3 regions of the Telluria sp. B2 genome follow, and region 3 is predicted to be linked to each of the others. Evidence: predicted binding sites of a transcription regulator. Region 3 holds the regulator's gene; each other region holds the start of a gene.
What was found. Region 3 encodes HrcA, which represses chaperone genes, less so after heat shock. Its sites were predicted from a motif close to TTAGCACTCNNNNNNNNNGAGTGCTAA; they were not measured.
Positions count from the first base shown of each region.

Region 1: a site for HrcA is predicted at 4,071-4,097, ahead of rpoH (RNA polymerase sigma factor RpoH). Genes of this name have one in related genera too.
Region 2: a site for HrcA is predicted at 4,305-4,331, ahead of groES (co-chaperone GroES). Genes of this name have one in related genera too.

Region 1 covers NZ_CP196525.1:4,708,579-4,713,725, reverse strand. Annotated here, with positions in the region: gene ggt (gamma-glutamyltransferase) at 1-465, opposite strand, end outside; gene ACSUZJ_RS20810 (hypothetical protein) at 505-891, opposite strand; gene pstS (phosphate ABC transporter substrate-binding protein PstS) at 1,038-2,081, shown strand; gene rpoH (RNA polymerase sigma factor RpoH) at 3,059-3,949, opposite strand; gene ftsX (permease-like cell division protein FtsX) at 4,431-5,147, opposite strand, start outside.
Region 2 covers NZ_CP196525.1:1,224,526-1,229,672, forward strand. Annotated here, with positions in the region: gene ACSUZJ_RS05445 (methyl-accepting chemotaxis protein) at 1-130, shown strand, start outside; gene ACSUZJ_RS05450 (lipopolysaccharide biosynthesis protein) at 156-1,451, opposite strand; gene ACSUZJ_RS05455 (hypothetical protein) at 1,667-2,104, opposite strand; gene groL (chaperonin GroEL) at 2,234-3,880, opposite strand; gene groES (co-chaperone GroES) at 3,926-4,216, opposite strand; gene ACSUZJ_RS05470 (hypothetical protein) at 4,757-4,996, shown strand; gene ACSUZJ_RS05475 (cell division protein ZapA) at 4,993-5,147, shown strand, end outside.
Region 3 covers NZ_CP196525.1:624,342-629,488, reverse strand. Annotated here, with positions in the region: gene ACSUZJ_RS02825 (outer membrane protein assembly factor BamE) at 1-496, opposite strand, end outside; gene fur (ferric iron uptake transcriptional regulator) at 575-1,009, shown strand; gene hrcA (heat-inducible transcriptional repressor HrcA) at 1,218-2,234, opposite strand; gene ACSUZJ_RS02810 (HAD family hydrolase) at 2,294-3,010, opposite strand; gene ACSUZJ_RS02805 (hypothetical protein) at 3,343-3,939, shown strand; gene ACSUZJ_RS02800 (hypothetical protein) at 3,963-4,628, shown strand; gene ACSUZJ_RS02795 (hypothetical protein) at 4,784-4,975, opposite strand.

The DNA.
Region 1 (5,147 bases), 1.4 Mb from region 3:
CAGCACCTGTTTGAAGCCCATGGTGCCATAGCGTTCCAGCGCCTCGTGCCAGCCGCGCACGGTGCCGGGCACGCCGACCGCCGCGCCGCTTGCGACCGCCTTCTCGAAATCGATCTCCTTGCCGTTATCGAGGAAGACCGCCGGCGTGAAGGCGGCGGGCGCCATTTCGCGGTGGTCGATCGTGATCACGCGCTTGTCCTTTGCCAGGTAGATGACCATGAAGCCGCCGCCGCCGATGCCGCAGCTGAAGGGATCGGTCACGCCCAGGGTCGCGGCCGCCGCCACGGCGGCGTCGATGGCGTTGCCGCCCTTGTTCAGGATGGTCAGCGCCGATGTTGATGCCTGTTCGCTGATGGTGGCGACGGCGCCGCCGCTGCCGGTGGCCACCGGCGTCTTCGCGCTTGCCAGCGGCGCGTGCAGGATGATGGAGAAGGTGAGTGTCAGGGCGAGGACGGATCTGCTCATGGATACGGTGTCAGGGTGAGGGCGAAGGTGAACGGAAGGTCACGGCAGCACCTTCACCGTGACGCGATGGTTGGCAACGGCGCCCTGCGGGGCCGGGGCGGGAAGGGAAGCTTCGTCGAGCATGAGGCGCGCGCCGCCGAGCAGGCTTGACGCGTGACCGGGGGCGCCCGGCGAGAGCACGAAGGACTCGGGCGCCGCGCCTTCGCGCAGCAGGCTGAAGCGGCAGTCCAGCTTGCCGGCCCAGACGCAGCGCACGCCCGGCGGGCAGCGGCTGTCCTCGGCCTCCTCGAAGCGCAGCGTCACGCCGGGCGCGGCCTGGACGCTGCCGCCGGGGACCAGCGTGAAGGCGCGCGCCGTCGGCCCCGATGGTGCGGCGCAGGCGGTCAGCATGAGGCAGGCGAAGGGCAGGGCGAGCAGGTGGCGCATCGGGCATCCGGGCGGTTCGACCGCCCGATCTTAGCAAAAACGCCCATGCCACGGCGTTCATTGTCAGCTCATTGTCGGTCATACAGCGGTCACATTCGCTGGCTAGACTTTCGCTCGTCACTTAACCAACCCCGAGTTACGACAATATGAAAATCAAGCACATGTTCAAAACGATGATCGCCGGCGCTGCTGCCGCGATGGTGATGTCCTCGGCTTTCGCTGCCGACGTGACCGGCGCGGGCGCAACCTTCCCGTACCCGATCTACGCCAAGTGGGCGGAAAGCTACAAGGCCGCCACCGGCGTTGGCATGAACTACCAGTCGGTCGGCTCGGGCGCGGGCATCAAGCAGATCAAGGCCAAGACCGTCGACTTCGGCGCGTCGGACATGCCGCTGAAGGCAGCCGAGCTGGAAGAAGCCGGCCTGATGCAGTTCCCGGCCATCATGGGCGGCGTGGTCGCCGTCGTCAACGTCGAGGGCGTGAGCCCGGGCCAGCTGAAGCTGACCGGCCCGGTCCTGGCCGACATCTACCTGGGCAAGATCACCAGGTGGAACGCCGCCGAGATCAGCGCCCTCAATCCTGGCGTGAACCTGCCTGCCGCCGACATCACCGTCGTGCACCGCGCCGACAGCTCGGGCACCTCCTTCCTGTTCACCGACTACCTGTCGAAGGTGAACCCGGACTTCCAGCAGAAGGTCGGCGCCGGCACCTCGGTGAAGTGGGCCGTGGGCGTGGGCGGCAAGGGCAACGAAGGCGTCGCCGCCAACGTGCAGCGCATCAAGGGCTCGATCGGCTACGTCGAGTGGGCCTACGCCAAGAAGAACAAGCTGTCGCACACCCAGCTGAAGAACAAGGACGGCCAGTTCCTGCAGCCGGACGACGAGAACTTCAAGGCCGCCGCCGCCAGCGCCGAGTGGACCAAGACCCCGGGCTTCGCCGTGATCCTGACCGACACCGCCGGCAAGAACAGCTGGCCGATCACGGGCGTGTCCTACATCCTGATGCACAAGACCCAGGCCGACGCCACCAAAGGCAAGGAAGTCGTGAAGTTCTTCGACTACGCCTTCAAGAACGGCGCCGCTGCCGCCGCCGAACTGGACTACGTGCCGATGCCGCCGTCGGTCGTCAAGCTGGTCCAGGGCGCGTGGAAAGCCCAGCTGAAGGACGCGTCGGGCAACGCGATCTACTGATCGGATCGATCACAGGACGGGGCCTCAACAACCCCGCGTCGGGCTGGCCGCTGGTGACTTGCGGCCAGGTTCACGGCGGCTCCAGGGATGGGGCCGCCGTTTTTTCGTGGTGGTCGGCCGTAGGGTGGGTTCTTGAACCCACGCGGTTTCACTGATCGATTTGCGGCGCCGTATGATATCGCCGCAAACGTTGCTTCACCGCTGCAGTGCTTTTGTAGGGTGGACACCTGTGTCCACGCGGTCTCACCGGTCGATATGCGGCACCGCACGAGCTCGCCGCCAACGGTGATCATGCGTCGTACGGCGTGGGTTCAAGAACCCAGCCTACGAAAATCTCGGCGAGTTCACGAGGCGCCGCCGATCAACTGGTGAGACAGCGTGGGTACAGGTGCCCACCCTACGAAAAACAGTCTCATCAGCCGCTCTGTGGCGCCATATGATCTAGCCGCTGATCTCGTAGGGTGGGCTCTCGAGCCCACGCGGTCTCATCGGTCGATATGCGGCACCGCACGAGCTCGCCGCCAACGGTGATCATGCGTCGTACGGCGTGGGTTCAAGAACCCAGCCTACGAAAATCTCGGCGAGTTCACGAGGCGCCGCCGATCAACTGGTGAGACAGCGTGGGCACAGGTGCCCACCCTACGAAAAACAGTCGCATCAGCCGCTCTGTGGCGCCATATGATCTAGCCGCTGATCTCGTAGGGTGGGCTCTCGAGCCCACGCGGTCTCATCGGTCGATATGCGGTGCCGCACGAGCTCGTGGCAAACGGTGATCATGCGTCGTACCGCGTGGGTTCAAGAACCCAGCCTACGAAAATCTCGGCGAGTTCACGAGGCGCCGCCGATCAACTGGTGAGACAGCGTGGGCACAGGTGCCCACCCTACGAAAAACAGACCCGTCGCCGCGAGCGACATCAAGAAATAAAAAACGGCGGCCCATCGCTGGACCGCCGTTTTCACATGATGCTGCCGCCGGCTTACACGTACGCCGCCAGCGCGCCCTTCATCTTCTTCAACGCCGCCGATTCGATCTGGCGGATGCGCTCGGCCGACACGCCGAATTCCTCGGCCAGGGTGTGCAGCGTGGCGCCCGAGCCGTCGTCGTTGGCCAGCCAGCGCGCTTCGACGATGCGGCGCGAACGCGGGTCGAGCTTGCCCAGCGCCGTCTCCAGGCCTTCGGACTGCAGGCGCGTGACCTGCTCGGCTTCCAGCACCTTGGTCGGTTCCTGCTGGTCCGAGGACAGGTAGGCGATCGGCGAGAACTTGTCGTCCTCGTCGTCGGTCGGCGCTTCCAGGGCGATGTCGCGGCCCGAGAGGCGGGTTTCCATCTCGATCACTTCCTCGCGCTTGACGCCCAGCAGCTTCGCCAGGTCGTCGACCTGGCCCGGCGACATCGCGTCCAGGCCCTGCTTGTTGCTGCGCAGGTTGAAGAACAGCTTGCGCTGGGCCTTGGTCGTCGCGACCTTCACCAGGCGCCAGTTCTTCAGGATGTACTCGTGCATCTCGGCCTTGATCCAGTGCATCGCGTACGACACCAGGCGCACGCCCTGGTTCGGGTCGAAACGCTTCACGGCCTTCATCAGGCCGATGTTGCCTTCCTGGATCAGGTCGGCGTGCGGCAGGCCGTAGCCCAGGTAGCCGCGCGCGATCGACACCACCAGGCGCAGGTGCGAGAGCACCAGTTTCTGCGCGGCGTCGAGATCATTCTTTTCCCGCAGCCGCTTTGCCAGCGAGACTTCTTCCTCGTGGGACAGCATCGGCAGCCGGTTCACCGCGGAGATATACGCGTCGATGTTACCGAGATTGCCAGTGAAGCCAAGTCCCAGAGCACGGCTGCCGGTTGGAACCAATGCGGATTGTGCGGACATTATGTTTTCCCTCGTAAGTAATTTGTGCTGCATCTCGCGCAACGGGACAATTCCCGCTGCCGATTTTTTCGGCTTGATTCCGGATGCCAGCGAACCCATTTACATTCACTTGAGTCATATATTAGCACTCTCTAGGGGTGAGTGCTAGCGACGCCCCCGTATGCCAGGGTCGTTTAAGTCTCGTCAAAGTATTGCTTATAAGCATTAATCATGCCCGCTTTACTGTAGAGTGAAACGGCGCAGATTTATTGAGCTATCTCAAGTACTTACCTCTTGTGGGTCGCGTTAGGCCACAGACTAAGGGCGGTCGAAAGCCCGTTTCTGTTAGTTGGCGCACGAAGCACCGAGTTCGGGGCATGGCGAGGCAAATTCCTACTTCGGCGAGGGAAGTAGACGCACAAGCCGGAAGCATGGGAGGGCTGGAAAACGACGCGGGCGGACCCATGGGCCCGCCCGGAGAAGGACAGTCAGGAGCGCGCGCTCAGTTCAGGCGCGCCAGGTGACGTTGCACCGACAGCATGGCCCCGATCAGGCCGAGGCCGGCGCTGATCGCGAGCAGGGCGGCCAGCTCCAGTGGCCCCAGGAAAGCCAGCTGGAATTCCGACGCGTACAGGCGCGCGAACTCGGCGATCGCCGTGTTCAGCGGCCGCAGGGCCAGCGCCACGCCCGCCAGGGCCAGCGCGCCGGCGCACAGGCCGAACAGGGCGCCGGTGTAGTAGAAGGGGCGGTGGATGAAGTTGTCGGTCGCGCCCAGCAGCTTCGATACCGCGATTTCCTCGCGCTGGGTCAGCACCTGCAGGCGGATGGTATTGAACACCACCGCGATCACCACCACGCCCAGCGTGACCGCCAGCAGCAGCAGCGCCAGGCGCAGCACGTCCATCAGCGCGGCCAGGCGCTTGACCCAGGCCGAGTCGACCTGCACGGTGTCGACGTGCGGCAGCTGGTGCAGCTGCTCGACCACGGCGTCGATACGGGCGGCGTCGGCCGTGTTCGAGGAACCGGCCAGCTTCATCACATAGCTGTCGGGCAGGGGATTGTCGCCCAGCGTGTCGAGCGCATCGGACAGGCCGCTGCGCGCCTTCAGGTCTTCCAGCGCCCGCTCGCGCGGAATGAAGCTGATGCTGGCCTTGTTGTCTCCCATGCCTTCCAGGATCTGGCGCAGCTGCGGCTCGATCGCGCGGGCTTCCTCGCGCGT
Region 2 (5,147 bases), 600 kb from region 3:
GCAGGCCGGCCAGCTGCTGCAGGCGGTCAGCGTGTTCAAGCTGGCCGAGGCAGGGGAAATGCGTGGGGAAGTGCGTGCGGCGGGCGCCGCTCGGGGCGCCCTGGCGCTGCCAGGCCTGCGCGCGGCCTGAGCCCGGCAGGCGCACATGCCTGCGCTTACGGCGGCGAAGGGGGAAGACCCGGAGCGTCGCGCCGTCGTCCGCCCCACGCGGAACAACCATTGAGCGAATACCGGTGCGACATGACCAGGTAGATGACATAGAGCAGGGAACGGCCGATCGCATATCCCAGCACGCTCTGGTGCAGCGACAGGGGCGCGACGAACACGGCGACCGTCATCAGGAACAGCGCCACCTGCCACAGCAGTTCGATCTTCTGCTTGCCTGCAACAAAGAACACATAGCTGAGCGGGCTCGCGATGAAGCTCAGGAAGCATAGCGGGGCAAGGATGCGCGCCATGTCGCCGGCCGGACGCCAGGCCGGACCGAACACCCAGCTGAACAGCTGGGGCGAGAACAGGAACAGGATCAGCGAGGGCGCCACGGCAAGCAGCGCCAGGGCCTTGAAGGTGGCGTGATAGGCGTCGCGGCAATTGCCGGTGGATTGGAACTGCTGCACCGCCTCGCGCTTGAACACATCGCGTACCGAAGCGGCGATCAGGGTGATGGGCGCGGCGAGCACGCGCTGGGTCAACGCGAACAGGCCGGCCGCCAGCGCGCCGTGATGGTAGCCGATCATGAACAGCGGCAGGTAGCCGACCACGCTGTTGAGCAGGCTCGAGGGCAGGGCGTAGCGCCAGAACGCCTGGTGCCTGAAAAAATAGGCGCGCTGTTCGCCGTCGAGCTTCAGCCCCAGGCGCACCGCGGGCGGCGACAGCAGGCGCCGCGCGGCCCAGAGGCCGGCGCCGAGGCCGATCAGCTGGCCCGTCAGCAGGGCGGTGCTGTCCAGGCCGATACACAGCAGCAGCACCTGGCTCACGGCAATCGTTGCCGATTGCAGGACCTTGGCTTTCGCCGCCTTGACGAACAGCTTGTGCGAGGCGGCATACGCCAGCGTGGTCTGCATGGTGGCGGTCAGCCAGGTGGCGGCGCCGATGGTGAGCAGTTCGAACCAGGACATGTCGCACAGGGCGGGCAGGCCGAGCATGCACCCGAGCAGCATGCATGCCGTGATGGCCAGGGCCACGAGGGTCGCGCAGTAGGCCACCACGCTGAAGCAGGTGCCTTGCTGGGCGTTGTCGTGGTCGAGGACCATGGCGGCCTCGAAACGCAGGGTGGCGGCGATCGAAGTCACCGTGATGATGCCCAGCCAGACGCTGAAGGCGCCCATCTCGGCCGGCGTGCACAGGCGGGTCAGCAGGGGCGCCGCCAGGATCGGCAAGGCCTGCGCACCGGTCGCTCCGGTGAGCACGGTGAGGACGTTCTTCCAGAAGTCGGGCCGCGGCATGTTCATGAGGGCACCCTTGCATTTGCCTGCCCGCCACAACTGTCGGCGTGGATCGTGGCCATAATCTGCTCAGTTTGCTAAACGTTGAGCAGATGGTACGTGACCCCGCCATGCGGCCTTTCGCCGGCATCGCGTGCGCCACGTAAATCCAGGTAAAACGATGTAAAGAAGCGTGCCCGTCTTGGCGCTGTGCCTGCGCGGGAGGGGCAGGCGGGGCGGCGCTATCTGTGCAGGCGCAGCCCGTTGTCGCCGCACCACCCGGCCAGCGCGGCGTCGACGGCGGTGCCCTTGAAGCGGTACCACTCCTCGAGCACGCCGCGCTCGTCCAGCAATTCGCGCAGCGCGCGGTAGGCGCCTTTTCTGGTGAACATGGCGCGTACCAGGCGCTCGTCGGCCGGCAGGTGCCGGGCAACGAAATCGAAGGCCAGTTCGCGCTCGACGTACAGGTCGCGCGACGGGGGCAGGGCGAGAAAATGCTCCGGGTCGCCGAGGTCTTCCGGCAGGGCCAGTTCATCGGGGTCGAGTCCCTCGGCCACGATGTGCACGGCGCCAGTGCGAAGGTCGACCCAGGCCTCGGCGCCGCCGTACACGTCGTCGATGAAGAGCAGGGCGTCGCGCAGTGCGTCCAGGCGCACGGAGGGGAGGGCTTTCTTGGTCACGTCTGTCACCATCAAAAAACGGTTTAATAATGGTTCAGAAAAGAAAAAGCCCGCAGGCTCGCGCCTGTGGGCTTTTTTTGTGGGGCTGGCAGTCCGGGACCGAATGGCGCCGGACTGTCGGCCGGCAAATTACATCATGCCGTCCATGCCACCCATGCCGCCCATGCCACCCATGCCGCCCATGCCGCCGGCTGGCTTGTCCTCGACGATTTCCGAGACCATGCAGTCGGTGGTCAGCATCAGGCCGGCGATCGACGCTGCGTTCTGCAGAGCCGAACGGGTGACCTTGGCCGGATCCAGCACGCCCATTTCGACCATGTCGCCGTAGGTGCCGTTGGCGGCGTTGTAGCCGTAGTTGCCCTGGCCAGCCAGCACGCCCGAGACCACGACCGACGACTCTTCGCCGGCGTTCTGGACGATCATGCGCAGCGGCTCTTCCATGGCGCGCAGGACGATCTTGATGCCTGCGTCCTGGTCCGGGTTGTCGCCCTGGATGTTCAGGTTGGCGCGAGCGCGCAGCAGGGCCACGCCGCCGCCCGGAACGATGCCTTCTTCAACGGCAGCGCGGGTTGCGTGCAGGGCGTCTTCGACGCGTGCTTTCTTTTCCTTCATTTCGACTTCGGTGGCAGCGCCAACCTTGATCACTGCAACGCCGCCGGCCAGCTTGGCCACGCGTTCCTGCAGCTTCTCGCGGTCGTAGTCCGAGGTCGCTTCTTCGATCTGGACGCGCACCTGCTTGACGCGTGCCTCGATCGCTTCAGCCGAGCCGGCGCCGTCGATGATGATGGTGTTTTCCTTGCCGACTTCGATGCGCTTGGCCTGGCCCAGTTCTGCCAGCGTGACCTTTTCCAGGGTCAGGCCGACTTCTTCGGCGATCACCTGGCCGCCGGTCAGGATGGCGATGTCTTCCAGCATGGCCTTGCGACGGTCGCCGAAGCCAGGGGCTTTCACTGCAACGGTCTTCAGGATGCCGCGGATGTTGTTGACGACCAGGGTCGCCAGTGCTTCGCCTTCGATGTCTTCGGCGATGATCATCAGCGGACGGCCGGCTTTTGCCACTTGCTCCAGCACCGGCAGCAGGTCACGGATGTTCGAGATCTTCTTGTCGCACAGCAGGACGAACGGGTTCTCGTGGATGGCGACTTGCTTGTCCGGGTTGTTGATGAAGTAAGGCGACAGGTAGCCGCGGTCGAACTGCATGCCCTCGACGATGTCCAGCTCGTCGTTCAGCGACTTGCCGTCTTCGACGGTGATGACGCCTTCCTTGCCGACTTTTTCCATCGCTTCAGCGATGCGCTCGCCGATCGATGCGTCCGAGTTGGCCGAGATCGCGCCGACCTGTGCGATTTCCTTCGAGGTGGTGCACGGCTTGGCGATCTTCTTCAGTTCTTCGACGGTAGCGGCGACGGCCTTGTCGATGCCGCGCTTCAGGTCCATCGGGTTCATGCCGGCGGCAACGAACTTCATGCCTTCGCGCACGATGGCTTGTGCCAGCACGGTCGCGGTGGTGGTGCCGTCACCGGCGTTGTCGCTGGTCTTCGAAGCGACTTCCTTGACCATCTGCGCGCCCATGTTCATGAGCTTGTCTTTCAGTTCGATCTCTTTCGCGACCGAGACGCCGTCCTTGGTGACGGTCGGGGCGCCGAATGCGCGGTCCAGCACGACGTTGCGGCCTTTCGGGCCCAGGGTGACCTTGACTGCGTTGGCGAGGATGTTGACGCCTTCGACCATCTTGGCGCGCGCTGCGTCGCCGAACACTACTTCTTTAGCTGCCATTTTGTATTTCTCCAGTTATTCGTGAACTGTTTTATTCAGGGAGGATTACGAGACCAGAACGGCCATGATGTCTTCTTCGCGCATCACCAGCAGCTCCTGGCCATCGACCTTGACGGCCTGGCCCGAGTACTTGCCGAACAGGACGCGGTCGCCGACCTTGACTTCCAGCGCGCGCACCTGGCCGTTGTCCTGCACCTTGCCGTTGCCGACTGCCAGGACTTCACCCTGGTCTGGCTTTTCCGCCGCTGCATCAGGGATGATCAGGCCCGAGGCAGTCTTGGTTTCCTGGTCGAGACGCTTCACGATAACGCGATCGTGCAGAGGGCGAAGGTTCATGCAAAACTCCTTTATTCAGTGGTTTGGACTAGCTATTTATCTGCGTTGTTGCCGCATCGTGTAATGACGCTGCGGCTCGAAAGAGTTGTTAGCACTCTCTACTAACGAGTGCTAATTATAGGGACGATAATTAGGCATTTCAAGCGCGCCTGTTGCTAAATTCACTTTGCGGCTTGTGCGGGCTCAAACCGCTGGGGTCACGCGGCTGTTGTTACACAAGCAATCCGCGCAGGCACAAAGCGGCAAGGTTAGCACCGAAGCATTCCGCGCTGACGCACTGTTGCCGGGGTACTTGAGTGAGGTCAAGGGAGTGTCAGAACGCACTTGTAGGGTGGACACCTGTGTCCACGCGGTCTCATCGATCGAGCAGCGGCGCCTTGACCAGCGTTGCGTGCGGCATCGGCTCCGGGCACCGCAGGGCACGGCAGCCATGCCCGTGGTTCAATCCGCGTGGACACAGGTGTCCACCCAGCAAAGGCACCGCCCCGCACAACACGCTATCCTGTTGACTGTCAAACCTTATCAGACCTATAGTTACGAATGATTTCCGAATTCCAAGACCTATCCGACAAGATCGAACGGCTCGCCGCACTGGTCGGGACGCTGCGCAGCGAGAATGCGCAACTACAGCAGACCAATGTGCTGCTCAACGAAGTGAACACGGCGCTCCTCGAGCGGCTGGTCGAGGCCCAGCGCCGGCTGGAAGCCGTGATCGAGCAATTGCCTGCACCGGCAGAGGAAGAAGCAGACGAATCCACGAACGCCGAGGCCAAGCAATGATTTATCTTGATGTCACGATCATGGGCCAGCCCTACCGCCTGGCCTGCAAGGAAGGGGAGCAGGCGACGCTGCGCGACGCCGTGCGTTACCTCGACGGCAAGATGATCGCGCTGCGCGACTCGGGCAAGGTGAAGGGCACCGATCGCATTGC
Region 3 (5,147 bases):
CGGTCGGCAGGTTGCCGCCGTCAAAGCGTTCGACGACATTGTCCTTGAAGTAGACGGTAACGCGGCTGGTGGTCAGTTCGCCGTTGCCGCGCGCCAGGTAGAACGGGTAGTCCCAGCGGTCGGCATGGAACATGTCGGCCAGCATCGGCGTGCCGAGGATGAAGCGGACCTGGTCGCGGGTCTGGCCGACCTTCAGCTGGTTCAGCATTTCCTGCGACACGAAGTTGCCCTGCTGGATGTCCGGACGGTAGGGCGAGAAGATCCACAGGAATTTCTGCAGCTTGGTCACCTTGGTCGTCTGCGCACCCGAATTGGCCAGCGCGGCCGCCTTGTCGGCATCGGCTGCCACCGCCGCCGCGTCGGTGCTCGCCGGCGCGGCCGGCTTGGTCTGGTTGCGCCAGGATGCGCAACCGGACAGCAGCAGCGTGCATGCGAGGCCCGCGGCGAGTGCAGCCCGGGCATAGGGACGGTGAACTACGGCATGGGTGACGCGCATATGTAACCTCAAAACGTTTAGCGGGAGCTTCCAAAACGCTATATCATAAAGCACTCCGCCCATCTACGAGTAACAAACATGAGTAACAAACCCACCGACCTGAAGGCGAGCGGCCTGAAGGCCACCCTGCCACGCCTCAAGATCCTGGAAATCTTCCAGAACAGCGAAGTGCGGCACCTGACGGCGGAAGACGTCTACAAAATCCTCCTGGCCGACAACATGGACGTCGGCCTGGCGACGGTCTATCGTGTGCTGACCCAGTTCGAACAGGCGGGCCTGCTGAACCGCAACCACTTCGAAACCGGCAAGGCTATCTACGAGCTCAACGCGGGCTCGCACCACGACCACCTCGTCTGTCTGGACTGCGGCCACGTCGAAGAGTTCTTCGATGAGGAGATCGAATCGCGCCAGAACAGGATCGCCGTCGAACGCGGTTTCAAGATCGCCGAGCACGCGCTGGCAATCTACGGCAACTGCATCAAGACGGCGTGTCCGCATCGCGGCAATAACTGAAGCGGGATTTTCCGCTGCAATGAAGAACGGCGCCGCGGCGCCGTTTTTTGTTGTTACCTGTAGGGTGGGCGCCCTGTGCCCACGCGTGAAGTCTGCGTCGCGTTGGCGTTCATAAAGCGCTGCGTCTGCTCATCGTTTACGCGTGGGCACGGGGCGCCCGCCCTACGGATATCGATGCAAGCGCATCGGCAGAAGGTCCGCCACCCCGTCAGGAATGGCTCAGCGCATTCGACAGCAGCTTGGCCGTGATGTCGACGATCGGGATCACGCGCTCGTAGGCCATGCGTGTGGGGCCGATCACGCCCAGGGTGCCGACGATCTTGCCGTTCACTTCGTAAGGTGCGGTGACGACGCTCATTTCGTCCATCGGCACCAGGTTCGATTCGCCGCCGATGAAGATCTGCACGCCGCCGGCGCGGCTGGAGACGTCGAGCAATTGCATCAGTCCGGTCTTCTGCTCGAACATCTCGAACAGCTGGCGCAGCGAACTCATGTTCGACGACAGGTCCGACACCGACAGCAGATTGCGCTCGCCGGCAATGACCATGTCTTCGCCTTCGGACATCGCTTCGCTGCCGGCCTCCACCGCAACCTGCATCAGGCCGCCGATGTCCTCGCGCAGCTGGCGCAGCTCGCCGGTCAGGCGCGCGCGCACCTCGTCGAAAGTCAGGCCGGCGTAGTTCTGGTTCAGGTAGTTGGCCGACTGCACCAGCTGGGCCGGCGTGTAGTCGACCTCGGTGAGCAGCAGGCGATTCTGCACGTCCCCGCGCGGGTCGACGATGACGAGCAGGATGCGGCGCTCGGACAGGCGCAGGAATTCGATCTGCTGGAATACCGATTCGCGCCGCGGGCTTTGCACCACGCCGGCGAACTGGGTGAGCGAGGACAGCATCTGCGCCGCGTTGGCGATGATCTTCTGCGGCTGCTGGGCGGCCAGGCGCATGCGCTCGGCGTCGACGCCCTGCTCGTCGAGGTGCTGCACGGTGAGCAGGGTATCGACGAACAGGCGGTAGCCGCGCGGCGTGGGCACGCGGCCGGCCGAGGTGTGGGGACTGGCGACGTAACCCATTTCCTCGAGGTCGGCCATGATGTTGCGGATCGTGGCCGGCGACAGGTCCAGGCCCGAAATCTTCGACAGCGCGCGCGACCCGACCGGCTGGCCATCGGCGATGTAGCGCTCGACCAGGGCTTTCAGCAGGGTTTGGGCACGGGTATCAAGTTGCATGGGGAGAAGCGGAAAATGGTTCCGCTCCTATTATGCACCTTCGGCTGAAGGCTGTGCAGTCAGCCGTGCTCTTGCCTGAGCCAGGCCAGCAGTTCGTCGAAATCGGCAACGATGGCGTCGGGCTGCACACCCACTTCCAGGTGGCGCCGGCTGGCGGTGCGGTTCATCCAGACGGCGCGCATCCCGGCGCGCTGGGCGCCCTGCACGTCGAGGATCAGGTCGTCGCCGACGTAGACGGCTTCCTGCGGCGCCACGCCCAGGGCATCGCAGCCCGCATGGAAGATCGCCGGATCGGGCTTGGCGCGGCCGAACTGCGGCGCCGCCACCGAGGCCTTGAAATGGTGGGCCAGGCCGATCGTCTGCAGGTCGGCATTGCCATTCGTGATCGAACCGATCAGCACCTTGCCTTTCAGGCGCAACAGGCCCGGCAGCACGTCGTCGTAGGGAATCACGGCATTGCGCGCGGCGAAGAATTCGACCATCGCCAGCTCCACCTTGGAAAGATCTTCGCCGGCCTGCGCGAAGGCGGCCTCCAGCCCGGCGCGGCGCAGCGCACCAAGGTCGAGCTGGAATTCGGGGCGCTGGGCCAGCAGCTCCAGGCGGGCCTGGCGCAGGCTGTCGATGGTGAAGCGTTCCGCCACACGCGGCGCGTGGTCGGCAAGCCAGGCGAACAGGGTCTGTTCGGCCTGCAGGATCACGGGGGCGATCGGCCACAGCGTGTCGTCGAGATCGAACAGGACGGCTCGGGGCCAGGGGCGGCGGGGCGTGGTCGTCATCTGGGTCGCATGGGTGAGAGGGCGAGCCAAGCATAGCGAGGCCAGCGGCGAAATGCAAACGCACGCCGGCATGCAGCGCTGCCGTTACACCGTGATACAAACGGCGATGAGCCTGGGCCTTGTCAAATGCTCTAAAATGATGGGCAAACTTGACGCACCTGACAAAAACCCATGGCGGCGTTGCATCGTATCGCCGTATGCTCGTACTGTCTTCGACGACGCGTCGGACGGCCGCATCCCTTGCCATAGGAATTTTCTCAGGCGCTCTTAGCGTCGACGCGGCACGGACGCCGTAGCGCGTCTTGTCCAGTTCCCTTTTATTTGGAGAAATTATGATTCGTTCCCCCCTGCGTGCCGGCATCGCGCTGGCATGCGCGCTGAGCCTGTCCGCCTGCGGCGGCGGCGACGGCGAGTTCTATTTGGGCGGTAATGTTTACGGCATCAACAAGGGCAACCTGGTGCTGAAGAATGAAAGCAATGGCGCCACGGTGACGCTCACCCAGCCAGGCAGCTTCTTCTTCCCGGACCTCGTCGAGGCCGATTCCGACTACAACGTCGTGGTCGACTCCGTGCCTGACAACATCGCCGGCAAAGAAGCATGCACGGTTACCAAAGGCAAGGGCAAGGCCACGTTCAACATCAACACCATCGTGGTGGTCTGCACGATCAACACCCACAAGCTGACGGGCAACATCACCGGGCTGGACGACAAGTCGGGGCTGGTGCTGGTCAACGGCAACAATCGCGTCGAAGTGCCGGCCGGCGCCACCACCTTCGCCATGGCCGACGTTCCCGAGGACTCGCCCTACGGCATCACTGTCCTGAAGCAGCCGGACGAGCGCAACTGCACCATTACCAACGGCACGGGCACCATGCTCAAGACCGATATCGGTAACGTGCAGGTGAACTGCACCCCGACCACGCCTTGAGCCGACGTACCCTGGAGAACACCTTGAAGAAAACGAAACTGATCCGCCCGGCCGCGGCACTGGCCCTGGTGGCGACGCTCGCCTCCTGCGGCGGTTCCTCGAACTACACCATCGGCGGCGTCGTCAGCGGCCTGCAGCCGGGCACCAAGCTGGTCCTGACCACCAACGGCATGGAAACGACCGTCGAGGGCAAGCCGCTGGTCAACGGCCAGATCCCCGACGTGTCCTATTCCTTCCCGCAGCAGCTCGAGTACGGCGAAGTCTATAACGTGCTGCCGAAGCAGATCGGCAAGAATGCCGACGACAGCCCGATCTACCAGATGCCGGAGCACCAGACCTGCGTGGCCTCGGGCCGCACCAACGACACGGCCGGGCGCCTGTCGGAAATCCGCGCCGACTACAGCTGCTCGCTGGTCGCACCGAGCATCGGCGGCGTCGTCAAGGGCCTGACGGTCGGCAGCGTCACGCTGATCAACGGCAGCACCGGCGGCTCTGTCACGATTTCCGCTCCGGAAACCGCTGGCGACGTCAACTTCGTCTTCAGCACGCCGGTCACCTGGGGCCAGACCTATGGCGTCACGGTCCTGAGCGCCGACAAGGTGAGCTGCACCGTCAGCAACGGTACCGGCACCATGGGCGACAACAACGTGACCAACATCGAAATCAACTGCGCCGCCAATCCGACCTGATGGAGACATATGCTGCGCTTATGACGATCATTCCAAAAGAAAATTGGCTTTATATGTTGTAGCGCAGCATAATCCTACCTGTCTCCTCCAACTCTCCTCAGAAAAGAATTGGATTTAAGCCCACCCGCAACGGTGGGCTTTTTTTTTGCCGCGGCTCAGCCGAGCTTGGTGACCGGGGCCAGGCGCTTGCCGACGACCTTCACGACCGCCATTTTCTCCGTGCCCACCGTCACCATCGATGCGGCGCGAACCTCGGCCTTGTAGCTCTCGGCGCTGGCGTAGGTGCTGACACCGACGAGCAGAGCGGCGACGACGAAGATGGCTTCCATGTGCTTGAGGACGTTCATTTTGATACTCCCTTCGGTTGAGTGGTGGGCCGTTTCGTACTGCGTTGCGGCTTTCGATGGGAGTACTTTAGCAAGCCCCCTTCCCCCCTTCCATCGGCCTGCGACGAACTGCAATAAGTGGGCGCCGAAGCGCGCCTGGCGGCGACATACCGCGTTTGTGCGGTGCCGCAAG